Regions from separate parts of the Streptomyces sp. RLA123 genome, predicted to be linked through region 2. Evidence: riboswitches for the same ligand, from Rfam matches in the RefSeq annotation. Region 2 holds a riboswitch; each other region holds the start of a gene.
The links. A riboswitch is a leader RNA that binds a small molecule or an ion and turns the genes downstream of it on or off. The one in region 2 is predicted to bind cobalamin.

Region 1: it holds a riboswitch for cobalamin, as region 2 does, so the genes downstream of both, cobN (cobaltochelatase subunit CobN) here and RV983_RS31215 (prenyltransferase/squalene oxidase repeat-containing protein) in region 2, are expected to answer to the same signal.
Region 3: it holds a riboswitch for cobalamin, as region 2 does, so the genes downstream of both, RV983_RS27580 (cobalamin biosynthesis protein) here and RV983_RS31215 (prenyltransferase/squalene oxidase repeat-containing protein) in region 2, are expected to answer to the same signal.

The regions. Positions count from the first base shown of each region.
Region 1 is NZ_JBWDOR010000003.1:4,240,861-4,245,064, reverse strand. Features, by position in the region: gene cobN (cobaltochelatase subunit CobN) at 1-1,888, opposite strand, end outside; cobalamin riboswitch at 1,919-2,081, opposite strand; gene cobG (precorrin-3B synthase) at 2,142-3,482, shown strand; gene RV983_RS19255 (precorrin-8X methylmutase) at 3,479-4,111, shown strand; gene RV983_RS19250 (precorrin-2 C(20)-methyltransferase) at 4,108-4,204, shown strand, end outside.
Region 2 is NZ_JBWDOR010000003.1:6,814,761-6,818,964, forward strand. Features, by position in the region: gene RV983_RS31205 (CAP domain-containing protein) at 1-87, opposite strand, end outside; gene cobF (precorrin-6A synthase (deacetylating)) at 535-1,290, shown strand; cobalamin riboswitch at 1,472-1,599, shown strand; gene RV983_RS31215 (prenyltransferase/squalene oxidase repeat-containing protein) at 1,702-3,054, shown strand; gene RV983_RS31220 (hypothetical protein) at 3,051-3,971, shown strand; gene RV983_RS31225 (energy-coupling factor transporter transmembrane protein EcfT) at 3,971-4,204, shown strand, end outside.
Region 3 is NZ_JBWDOR010000003.1:6,046,430-6,050,633, forward strand. Features, by position in the region: gene RV983_RS27575 (cobyric acid synthase) at 1-1,250, opposite strand, end outside; gene RV983_RS27580 (cobalamin biosynthesis protein) at 1,247-2,257, opposite strand; cobalamin riboswitch at 2,312-2,438, opposite strand; gene RV983_RS27585 (hypothetical protein) at 2,586-2,801, opposite strand; gene RV983_RS27590 (inorganic phosphate transporter) at 2,843-4,075, opposite strand; gene RV983_RS27595 (NAD(P)/FAD-dependent oxidoreductase) at 4,194-4,204, opposite strand, start outside.

The sequences.
Region 1 (4,204 bases), 2.6 Mb from region 2:
CGAGCCTGGCCGCCTGGATGAGCGTCCAGATCTGGGCGCGCACGGCGGGCAGCTTGGCCGGGTCCATGGCGGCGATCGCGGCGTGCTCGTCGAGCAGCTGCTCCAGACGCGCGATGTCGCCGTAGGAGTCGGCGCGGGCCATCGGCGGCACCAAGTGGTCGACGAGGGTGGCGTGGGCGCGGCGCTTGGCCTGGGTTCCCTCACCGGGGTCGTTGACGAGGAACGGGTAGATCAGCGGCAGGTCGCCGAGGGCCGCGTCGGGGCCGCAGGCGGCGGACAGGGCCGCGTTCTTGCCGGGCAGCCACTCCAGGTTGCCGTGCTTGCCCAGGTGGATCATCGCGTCGGCGCCGAAGCCGCCCTCGGCCTGTGCACTGGCGATCCAGCGGTAGGCGGCCAGGTAGTGGTGGGAGGGCGGCAGATCGGGGTCGTGGTAGATCGCGATCGGGTTCTCGCCGAAGCCGCGCGGCGGCTGGATGACGATCAGCAGATTGCCGCGGCGCAGCGCGGCCAGCACGATGTCGCCCTCCGGGTCGCGGCTGGTGTCCACGAACATCGAGCCGGGCGGCGGACCCCAGTGCCCGGTGACCGCGTCGCGCAGCTCCGCCGGGAGCGCGGCGAACCAGCGGCGGTAGTCGGCGGCCGGGACGCGCACCGGGTTGCGGGCCAACTGCTCCTCGGTCAGCCAGTCCTGGTCGTGGCCGCCCGCCTCGATCAGCGCGCGGATCAGCTCGTCACCGTCGCCCGAGGACAGCCCGGGGATCTCCTCCGCGGGCCCGAAGTCGTAGCCCTCCTCGCGCAGCCGGCGCAGCAGCGCCACCGCGCTGGCCGGGGTGTCCAGTCCCACCGCGTTGCCGATACGGGAGTGCTTGGTCGGGTACGCGGACAGCACCAGCGCGAGGCGGCGCTCCGCGGGCGGTATGTGCCGCAGCCGCGCGTGACGCACGGCGATCCCGGCGACGCGGGCGGCGCGCTCGGGGTCGGGCGTGTAGACCGGCAGGCCGTCCTCGTCGACCTCCTTGAAGGAGAACGGGACGGTGATCAGCCGGCCGTCGAACTCGGGGACGGCGACCTGCGTCGCGGCGTCCATCGGGGACAGCCCCTCGTCGCTCCCCTCCCACACAGCCCGCGAGGAGGTCAGGCACAGCGCCTGGAGCACCGGCACGTCGAGCGAGGTCAGCGCGCCCGCGTCCCACGCCTCCTCGTCGCCGCCGGCGGACGCTTCCGCGGGGCGGGTTCCGCCCGCGGCCAGCACGGTGGTGACGATCGCGTCCACACCGGTCAGCGCGGAGAGCAGTTCCGGCTCGGGTGCCCGCAGCGAGGCGACGTACAGGGGCAGCGCACGGCCCCCGGCCTCCTCGATCGCCACGCAAAGCGCCTCCACGAAGGCGGTGTTGCCGCTCATGTGGTGGGCCCGGTAGTAGAGGACGGCGACCAGCGGGCCCTCGGTGGCGGCCGCGGAGCGCTCCAGGCGGCCCCAGGACGGGGCGGAGGCCGGGGGCTCGAAGCCGTGACCGGACAGCAGCACGGTGTCGGAGAGGAAGCGGGCCAGCTGGGCGAGGTTGGCGGGGCCGCCGTGCGCCAGGTAGGCGTGGGCCTCGGCGGCGGTGCCGACCGGCACCGTGGACAGCTCCATGAGCTGCGCGTCCGGGGCCTGTTCACCGGTGAGCACGACCACGGGGCGCGGGCCGGCGAGCAGCGCATCCAGTCCCTCCTCCCAGGCCCGGCGGCCGCCGAGCAGGCGGACGACGACCAGGTCGGTGCCGTCGAGGAGCGCGGGCAGTTCCCCCGCCGTGAGTCGTGCCGGGTTGGCGAGCCGGTAGGGGACCGGCCCGTCCGCCGCACGGGCGCTGAGCAGATCGGTGTCGGACGTCGAGAGCAGCAGGATCACGTCGGGCGTGCCTTCCTCGGGGTCCGCGCCCCGGGCCGGTGGATGACGGCGGGAGTTCCTGGCTCCCGCGGCCCGGCATTACCCGTGGGCCGCGATGACAGTGGCGGGACCGCACCGGAATCGCACCGGTTTCCTCCCCTGGCGCCGTCGATGGCGTGGGCGCGACCCGAAAGCCGTCCCACTCGCATAGTAAGGGCTGGTGACGTTGCATGGGCCGTACACCTCCCAGGTGCCCGCGGGTATGCTCGCGGCCATGCCCACCGCCCCGGAATCCCCCGTGAACGGCGCCTTCGCCGTGCCCGCGGCGGGGCCCGCCGCCCGCGGGGACGCGTGCCCCGGGGCACTGCGGCTGCACGCCGCCGACGACGGTCCGCTGGCCCGGATCCGCATACCCGGCGGTTTGTTGACGTCCCATCAGGCAAATGTGCTGGCCGACGCCGCCGACGACCTCGGCGACGGCCGTCTCGACCTCACCTCCCGGGGCAATCTGCAACTGCGCGGCCTGCGCGCACCCGGCGCGGCGACCGCCCTCGCCACACGACTGGCCGCCGCGGGACTGCTCCCCTCGTACGCCCACGAACGGGCCCGCAATGTCATCGCCTCTCCCCTCGGCGGCCTCGACGGCAACGGGTACGCCGATGTGGCGGCCTGGGTGGCGGAGTTGGACGCCCTGCTGTGCGCGAGTCCCGCGGCGGCCGGGCTGTCGGGGCGATTTCTCTTCGCCTTCGACGACGGCCGCGGCGATGTCGCCGCACTGGGCGCCGATGTGACGGTGATCGCACGGCCCGGCCGCGCCACCGCCGAACTCCGCCTCGCAGGCACACCCGTCGCCCACGTGCCCGCCGCCGACGCACCCCGCTGGGCGCTGCGCGCCGCCGAGGCCTTCCTCACCCTTGCCGCCGGACACCCCACCCGCGCCTGGCGCCTCGCCGACGTCGACCCCACGGGCGCCCGCACCGCGGGGCTCCTGCCCGGCGCGGACGACCTCCCGCTCCGGAGCGGACCGGCCGGACCCCCAGGCGGGCACCGGGCGGGCCCCGCGCTCGGAGCCGTCCCCCAGCCCGGCGGCGGCACGTGGGTGCTGTCGGCCGGGGTACGGCTGGGGCGGGCGACCGCCGAGGCGTGGCGGGTCCTTGCGGAGGTCGCCGACGCGGCCCTCGGGCAGCTGCGGGTGACGCCGTGGCGCGGCGTGGTCGTGCCGGGCGCAGCGTCGGCCGGAGCACCCGAGGTGCTGGAACGCCTGGCCGGGGCGGGCTTCCTGACCGGCGAGGACTCTCCGTGGCGCGGCGTGACCGCGTGCGCCGGACAGCCCGGCTGCGCCAAGTCCCTCGCGGACGTACGGGCGGACGCCGTGGCCGCGGTGCGCGCCGGGGCCGCAGGTCCCGGACTGCCCCTGCTGCCCGTCCACTTCTCCGGCTGCGCACGCCGCTGCGGCCACCCGGACGGCGCCCGGGCCGACGTCGTGGCCACCGCCGCCGACCGCTACCGCGTCACCGTGGGCGACACCTCCGCGAGCACCTCCGCCCTGGACCTGCCCGCCGCCGTCGCCGCCGCCCGCCGTACGACTCCACCACCACCGAGGACCACGACGTGACCGAGTACGAGAAGGACGGCGCGGAGATCTACCGCCGGTCGTTCGCCATCATCCGCGCCGAGGCGGAACTCGACGCCCTGCCGCCGGACGTCGCGCAGGTCGCCGTCCGCATGATCCACGCGTGCGGCATGACCGACCTCGTCCGCGACCTGGCGTTCAGCCCGTCCGTGGTCGCGGACGCGCGCGCCGCGCTGCGCGCCGGGGCACCGATCCTCTGCGATGTGCAGATGGTCGCCAGCGGCGTCACCCGCAAGCGGCTGCCCGCGGACAACGACGTGGTCTGCACCCTCTCCGATCCCGCCGTGCCCTCGCTCGCCGCCGAACTCGGCACCACCCGCAGCGCCGCCGCGATGGAACTGTGGCGGGACCGCCTGGAAGGCGCCGTCGTCGCCGTCGGCAACGCCCCCACCTCGCTCTTCCGGCTGCTGGAGATGGTCGAGGCGGGCGGCCCCCGGCCCGCGGCCGTCATCGGCGTGCCGGTCGGATTCGTCGGCGCGGCCGAGTCCAAGGACGCCCTGGCCGCCCACCCCGCCGGCCTGGAGTACCTGATCGTGCGCGGCCGGCGCGGCGGCAGCGCGCTCGCGGCCGCCGCCCTCAACGCCCTTGCCACGGAGGACGAGATCATATGACCACCGGCCGTCTGTACGGAGTGGGCCTCGGCCCCGGCGACCCCTCCCTGATGACCGTGCGCGCCGTGGACGTCATCCGCTCCGCCGACGTGA
Region 2 (4,204 bases):
GGCGACCGAGGGCACTCCCACGGCGGCGACGGCGAGAGCGGCGACGACGATCTTGCGATGGCGCGTCTTCCGGCGGTGGTTCGTCATTGCGTGACCTCACTCGGTGGTTCGGCGTCCGTATTCACATCCCGCCTGAGCTGCGATGACGCCGTGCGGGCTCGGCCATTGTGCGGACGGTCCCGAGAGCGGGGCAATGGAAGATCGTTACTACGCCGAGTCGTAGCGAAGACGATCCTTGCGCTGCGAAGCGAGGCATGCGTGTGCCCGTTCGGCGCCTTGTTGTGAAAATCTGACGTCCCTTCAGGATGCCGTCCGCGTCGGGCGGACGGCCGGAAGCGACACGCGGATCGCAGACGGTCCGTCCTCCTGTGCGTGAAATGTCCGGTGCGGTAGGGATGGCTCGCATATGCCGTTCGGGGCCGTCTACTATGCGGTGCCGTAATCGCCCCGTCCGGGGTGACGGAGTTCACAGGGGGCTCGGGAACAGGTCGGGCAGGGCGGCGTACGAGGGCCAACACGCGGCACAATCGCCCCATGCGACACATACGCGTGATCGGTATCGGCGCCGGCGACCCCGACCACCTCACCCTCCAGGCAGTCAAGGCGATCGCCGGGACCGACGTCTTCCTCGTCCTGGGCAAGACCGGCGAACGCCAGGAACTCGTCCGGCTGCGCCACCGCATGCTGGAGGAGCACGCCCGCCCGGGCCACCGCGTCGTGGAGGTTCCCGACGCCGAGCGCGACCGCACCGCCCCCGGCTACCCGGCGGCCGTCGAGGACTGGCGCCGCCGCCGGGCCGACGTGGTGGAGCACCTCCTCGCGGAGCGGGTCGGCCCGGAGGAGACCGCGGCCTTCCTCGTCTGGGGCGACCCCGGGCTGTACGACAGCGTCATCGCCGTCCTCGACGACGTCCGCGCCCGCACGGACGCGACCGCCTTCACCTACGAGGTGATCGCCGGCATCAGCAGCGTCTCCGTCCTGGCCGCCCGCCACCGCACGACGCTCACCCGCGTCGGCCGCCCCCTCCAGATCACCACCGGCCGCCGGCTCGCCGAGGGCGGCATCCCCGAGGGTGTCGACGACGTCGTCGTCATGCTCGACGGCGAAGCGGCCTTCGCCGGGATCGATCCCGAGGGTGTCGAGATCCACTACGGCGCCTACCTGGGCACCGACGACGAGATCCTCGTCTCCGGCCCGCTCGCGGAGACCGCCGGGCGCATCCGCGAGCTGCGGGCCGAGGCGCGGGCGCGCAAGGGCTGGATCATGGACACCTACCTGCTGCGCCGCTGACCCGCACCGCGGGTCCCAGGGGTCCCGGGGGAGTCGGCTCCTGTCTTGCCGGGAACGCGGCCGAGGGGCGGGGGAGTTCGGCTTCCGCGGGCGGGGCGGACGGACGTTGCCGCAGGTGATGGGCGCGTGGGTGTTGTCACACTCGCGGGTGCCGCCTTGAAGCGGCGCGTCCCCGGGACATAACCTTCCCTCCGCCTCTGGTGGGGGAAGCCGGTCGAATTCCGGCGCTGGCCCGCAACGGTGGGCCGCGCGGCATCCGTGATGCCGTCCGCGGCGAGCCCGATGACCCGTCGGCGGCGCTGGTTCTCATCCGTCGCGGTCACGGGACGAGGCCCCTGGGCACGGCCGCCCGCCTACCGCGCGGCCGCACTCGCGGGGTGCGTCCCGAAGGCCACCGTTCAGGAGGCTTCGTTGCGCATATCCGGCCGCACGGTCGCTCCCGCGCTCATCACCGCCGCCCTTGTCGCCCTGCCGGCGACGCCCGCAGCGGCCGCCCCGGCCGTGCCGTCGGATGCCGCGGCCGCGGCCGGATGGGCGGGCCGCCAGCTGAAGGACGGCGACCACGTCGAGGGCGACTTCGGCGCCGACCCCGGCCTCACGGCCGACGTCGTACTGGCCCTGTCGGCCACGCGTACGGGCAAGGGCGAGACCACCGCCGCGACCGACTGGCTGGCCGCGCACGCCGAGTCCTACCTCACCGGTGACACGCCCGGCGACATCTACGCGGGGTCGCTCGCGAAGCTCGCGCTGGTGGCCGAGGCGGGCCACCGCGACCCGGGAGCGTTCGCGGGCCGCGACCTGATCGCGCAGCTCAACTCCCGTATGCAGCCCAGCGGCCGCTTCACCGACCACGCCACCTTCGGCGGCACCGAGGTCAACGACTACTCCAACACGCTGACGCAGTCGCTGGCCCTGATCGCGCTGAAGCGGGACGGCGCCGCCGTGCCCGTCGAGGCCGTGGACTTCCTGCTCGCCAACCAGTGCGCCGACGGCGGCTTCCCGGTCTTCTTCCCGGACGCCGCCGCGGACTGCGCCTCCGACGCGGACGGCACCGGGATGGTCGTGCAGGCCCTGCTCGCCGCGGGCCACCAGGACGCTGCCGCGGGCAAGGCGCTGGACTGGCTGGTGAAGAAGCAGGGCAAGGACGGTGGATTCGCCGGCACGGGTCCGACCGCGGTCGTGAACGCCAACTCCACCGCCCTGGCGACCCAGGCCCTGCGGGCCGGCGGGCGCGGCGCGGCCGCCGGCAAGGGCGCGGACTGGCTGCGCGAACGTCAGGTCGGCTGCGGCGGCGCGGCCAAGGACCGCGGCGCGGTGGGCTACCAGGAGGCCAAGGCCGACGGCAGCGCGCTGCGCGCCACCGTGCAGGCGGTGACGGCACTGTCCGGGATCTCGTACGCGACCGTGGACGGCGCGGGCGCGACGGACGGACTGGCGACCCTGGACTGTTCGTCACCGAGCCCTACGGCCAGTGACTCCGCCACCGCCTCACCCACCGCCACCGGTGAGCCCACCGCGCCGGGCGGTTCCGCGACCCCCACCGGCACGGCGACCCCCTCCGCCTCCGCCTCCGCATCGGCCACGCCGAGCGCCACGGCGCAGGCCCCCGCCGGTTCGACGACCTCGGGCGGTACGGGAGGCACGCTGGCCAGCACCGGCACCTCCGTGCTGCCGCAGGCGGCGGGTTCGGCGGCACTCGTGGCAGCCGGCGCCGCGATCGTGGTCGCCGTGCGGCGGCGCCGCTCCGCGGGAACCCGGGCGTGATCCGGCAGGGCTCGGCGGCGCTGGCGGTCTGCGCCACCGCGGCCGCGGCGCTGCTGTGGCCCGCCGCCGCCCCGGCCGGTGCGGCAGGCGGCTGCTCCGGCGTGCTGGTCGTCGTGGAGGACCGTGGGGTCCCGGACGCCCCGTACCCGAGCCGGACCGGATGCGCGCCGTCACCGCAGAGCGGCATCCAGGCACTGCAACAGGCTGGCTTCTCGGTGCGGCTGGGCTCCGGTCCCTACGGCGGCGGCTTCGTCTGCGCGCTGGACGGCGCACCCGGCACGGGATGCGCGGCGGTGGACAAGGACACGTACTGGTCGTACTGGTACATGCTCCCCGGGACCAGCGACTGGGTGTACGGCGCGGCCGGACCGGCCGGCCGCACCCCGGTCAAGGGCGGCATCGACGCGTGGGTGTGGCAGGACTCCGGTGCCAACGAACCTCCGTCGCCGCGCAGCGCGGTCACGCCGACGCCGAAGCCGACGCCCCGTCCGGCTCATACCACCGCGAAGCCCGGCGGAGGTACGTCGGGCAGCGGGACTGGCGAATCGTCAGGTAACGGCGCGGGCGGATCCGGCAACGGCGGGTCCGGCGGCGCTGCCTCGCACCCGGCCGTGAGCGCGCGTGCGAGTGGCAAGGGCGCGACGCCCCGTCCCTCCGCGAGCCGGAGCGCCGCAGCCTCCCAGAGCCCCGACCCGAGCCCGTCCGCCGGCTCCCGCACCGGACCGGCCGGCACCACGAGCACTCCCGGCGCGGCCGCGACCGTACGCGGGGTGCCGTCGGCCGGCGCCGCCTCCGGCGAACAGCGCTGGAACGGCTGGCCGCTGGTGGCCGGCACCCTCGCGGTCGCGGCCCTGGCCGGCGCCGCCGTCGTCCGGGCCCGCCGGCGCGACCGCAGGACCCCGGAGGTGTCGGGCTGATGCCGCGCCCCGGCGCGCGGCTGCTGCTGCCCCGCCAACTCCATCCGTTCGCCTGGTGGGCCTGGGCCCTCGGGCTCGCCACCGCCGCGAGCCGCACCACCAACATCCTGCTGCTGGCCCTCCTGGGCGCCGCGGCCGGCTATGTGGTGGCCGCCCGCCGCACCCGCGCGCCCTGGGCGGCCGCCTACGGCGTCTTCCTGAAACTGGCCGTCGCGGTGGTGCTGCTGCGGCTG
Region 3 (4,204 bases), 770 kb from region 2:
CGGCAGCCGTCGAGAAACGGTTCGTCGCCGCCGCGGACGTCGGCGACGCCGTGGTGGATCTCGTACCCCTCGACGGTCTCGCCCCAGGCCGTGCCGGACGGCCGGGCCAGGGTCTTGCCGGGCGCGAAGCGCACCCGTACCGGCAGCAGGCCGAGGCCCGGTACGAGGCCGGCCCGCGACTCGACCGGGTCGTCGATCGACTCGGCCAGCATCTGGAAGCCGCCGCAGATCCCGAGGACCGGGCGGCCCTGCGCCGCGCGCCGCACGATGGCGTCGGCCAGTCCGCGCCGGCGCAGCCATTCCAGCGCCTTGACGGTCCCCCGGGTGCCGGGCAGGACGACGAGGTCGGCGTCCGCGAGCTCCTCGGGCCGGTCGACGAAGCGCACGAGGACGCCGGGTTCGGCCGCGAGGGCGTCGACGTCGGTGAAGTTGGACATCAGGGGGACCGCGGCGACGGCGACCCGCAGCACGTCCTCGCCGTGCGGCGGTGCCGTGTCCGACTCCCGCACGGTGCCGCGCAGCGACATGCGCAGCCCGTCCTCCTCGTCGATCCCGAGGCCGTGCCGGAACGGCAGGACACCGTAGAAGCGGCGTCCGGTCAGACCGCGCAGCATCTCCAGCCCGGGTTCCAGCAGCGAGACGTCGCCGCGGAACTTGTTGACGAGGTAGCCGCAGACCAGCTCCTGGTCCTCGGGGCTCAGCAGCGCGGTCGTGCCGAAGAAGGACGCGAAGACCCCGCCCCGGTCGATGTCGCCGACGACGACCACCGGCAGCCGCGCCGCCCTGGCCAGGCCCATGTTGACGATGTCGCCGTGCCGCAGGTTGATCTCGGCGGGGCTGCCCGCGCCCTCGCAGATGACGGCGTCGTGGCGGGAGCGGAGCTCCTCCAGGCAGGCGGTGACGGTCTCCAGCAGTTCCGAGCGGCGCCCGTTGTGGTAGCCGCGTGCGCTCATCTCGCCCACCGGGCGGCCCATCAGCACGACCTGGCTCGTGCGGTCGCCGCCCGGTTTGAGCAGCACGGGGTTCATCAGCGCGGAGGGCTCCACGCGCGCGGCCTGAGCCTGCATGGCCTGCGCGCGGCCGATCTCGGCGCCCTCGCGCGTCACATACGAGTTCAGCGACATGTTCTGCGCCTTGAACGGGGCCACGGACACGCCCCGGCGGGCCAGCCAGCGGCAGATGCCGGCGGTGACGACGCTCTTGCCCGCGTCCGAGGTGGTGCCGGCCACCAACAGCGCTCCGCCGCTCATGCGTTCCCCCTCCGGACCGGCCGGTGCGAGGTCCACCGGTGCCAGGCCAGCCGGCCCCCGGCCGTGGCCACCAGGGCCAGCGCGCTCACCCGCCGCGACAGCCGCACCGCCCGCTCGATGTCCGCCACCTCCACCGTCCGGTTGCCGGCGCCGAGTACGGGCCGGTGCTCGATCCGGCCCCCGTACGTCAGCGTCCCCCCGAGCCGTACGCTCAAAGCCCCCGCGAACGAAGCCTCCACGGGCCCGGCGTTGGGGCTCGGGTGCCGGCCGCCGTCCGCGTGCCAGGCGCGCCACGCGCCGCGCCGGTCGGGGCCCGCCAGTACGGTGAGCGCGGCGGTCAGCCGGGCACCGGGGAAACCGGCCACGTCGTCAAGCCGGGCGGACGCCCAGCCGAACCGGCGGAAGCGCGGCGACCTGTGACCGACCATCGCGTCGAGGGTGTTGACCGCGCGGAAGCCCACGAGCCCCGGCACGCCGCCCAACGCGCCCCACACCAGGGCGCCGACGACGGCGTCGGAGGTGTTCTCGGCGACCGACTCGACGACCGCCCGGGCCATCTGCCGCTCGTCCAGGGCCTGCGGGTCCCGCCCGCACAAGTGGGGCAGCCGGGCCCGCGCCGCCGCGGTGTCCCCGGCGGCCAGGGCGGCGCCGATCGTCCGTGCCTCACGCGCCAGCGACGTACCGCCGAGCACCGCCCACGTCGAGGCGGCGGTCAACGCCACGGACGCGGCGGGGGAGCGGCGTACGGCGCGTGCGGCCCCCGCGGCCCCCGCGGCGGCCGCCGCGGCGCCCCCGGCGCACAACGCGGTGTAGAGGGCGCCCCGGCCGCGGTGGTCCTGCCACAACGCGCGCTCCAGTGCGCCTGCCGCGCGCCCGAAGGCGGCCACCGGATGCCCGCGTCGCGGGTCGGCGAGGGCGAGATCGGCCAGCCAGCCGAGAGCCGCCCCGGCGGCGAAGACCGACGGCGCGGCAGAGCCGGCGTCGGGTGTACGGCGACTGCCGCCCATCGCAGGTGTCCTCACTCAGGGTCCGCGCCCTGGCTCGACGTGACCGGCGGTGAGAGTCTCCTGGCTCCCGGATCGGCGGCACCCCCGGCCTTCCAGCCCGTGGTACGGGCCGTGGCCGCTGGTGGAGGCGCGCTCCCCGGTGACAGTGGCGGGACCGCGCCGGATTTTCACCGGACTTCCTCTCCTGCCGCCGTGTGGCGGTTCCGATACCACCACGCTCCGCTCCGGCCCGTCAACTCGTCCCGAAGCGGCCCGGAAAGGCGGAAACCCCAGCTCACGACCGGAAGGGCCGGGAGCTGAGGCCGAGTTCGCACCGCGTTCCGGGGCGTCAGGAGACGATCAGGAAGATCCCGTACGCCACGGCCGCCGCGCACAGCGCGAAGCACGCGTACGCGCCCGCGCGCGACACGGCGCCCTGACCGCCCCCGGCCGCGGCCGGCCGGGACAGGCCGACGATGCCGAGGGTGAAGAGGCCGACGAGGCCGACGGTGACGGCGAGACTGACGCCGAAGACGGAGCCGAGGGCCGCCCAGTCGATGTGCATGCTGCTGTGTCCTTCCGGGACCGGTGGGGCGGTGCCCGCCGTCAGGCGGTGGCCTTGGCGTGGCCGGTGTCGGCGGGCGGGCCGGCCGGGGTGAGGGCGCCCGCGGGCGGCGGCATCACGGCGGCGACGGCCGCGGTGACAATGCCCGACTGCCCGGCGTCCGTGTCCGCGCCGTCGTCGTTGACGTTGGTGTGGTCGACCGGCCTGCGGCGCGCGGCCACCCAGATCGCGGCGCACACGGCGAGCCCCAGCACGGCGACCGCGGTGACGCCGGCGTCACCCTGGTCCGCCAGGAGCGCGGCGCCGGCCGCGACCAGGCCGGCGGCCGGCAGGGTCAGCGCCCATGCGGCGGCCATGCGGCCCGCGGTGCTCCAGCGCACGACGCCGCCCCTGCGGCCCAGACCGGCGCCCATCACGGAACCGGAGCAGACCTGCGTGGTGGACAGGGAGAAGCCGAGGTGGGAGGAGGCCAGGATGACCGCCGCGGCGCCGGTCTGGGCGGCGAAGCCCTGCGGCGGCTGGATGTCGGTGATGCCCTTGCCCATGGTGCGGATGATCCGCCAGCCGCCGATGAACGTGCCGAGCGCGATGGCCAGGCCCGCCGAGACGATGACCCACAGCGGCGGGTCGGAGTCCGGGGCGACGACGTTGCCGGCGATGAGGGCGAGGGTGATGACGCCCATGGTCTTCTGGGCGTCGTTCGTGCCGTGCGCGAGGGAGACCAGGCCCGCCGAGGCGATCTGGCCGGCCCGGTAGCCCTTGGCGGTCGCGGCCGGGTCGCTGCCGCGGCTGATGCGGTAGGTCAGGCGGGTCGCCAGCAGTGCGGCGACCCCGGCGACGACCGGCGCGCAGACGGCCGGGACGAGCACCTTCATGACGACCGCGTCGCCGTTGACCGCCCCGAACCCCGCCGACGCGACGGAGGCGCCGATCAGACCGCCGAACAGGGCGTGCGAAGAACTGGAGGGGAGCCCCGCCAGCCAGGTCAGCAGATTCCAGACGATGGCGCCGACCAGCCCGGCGAAGATGACCTCGGGCTTGATCCCCGCGGTCTCGTCGAGGATCCCTCCGGAGATCGTCTTGGCGACTTCCACCGACAGGAACGCCCCGACCAGGTTCAGGACGGCGGACATCGCCACCGCCGTCCGGGGGCCCAGTGCGCCAGTGGAGATGGTGGTGGCCATCGCATTGGCGGTGTCGTGGAAACCGTTCGTGAAGTCGAACACGAGTGCGGTGATAATCACGATTCCGATCAGGAGCGTGATGTGTTCCATGTACCCAGGCATTCGTTCGATCCGACAGTGGCGGTGGCGACCGTACGGAGTCCGGGTGAACGGAAAGTTAACGATGGGAATCCTGGGGGTGCTGGGTTCCCCGGTCCCCGCGCGGCCGCTACTGACGCC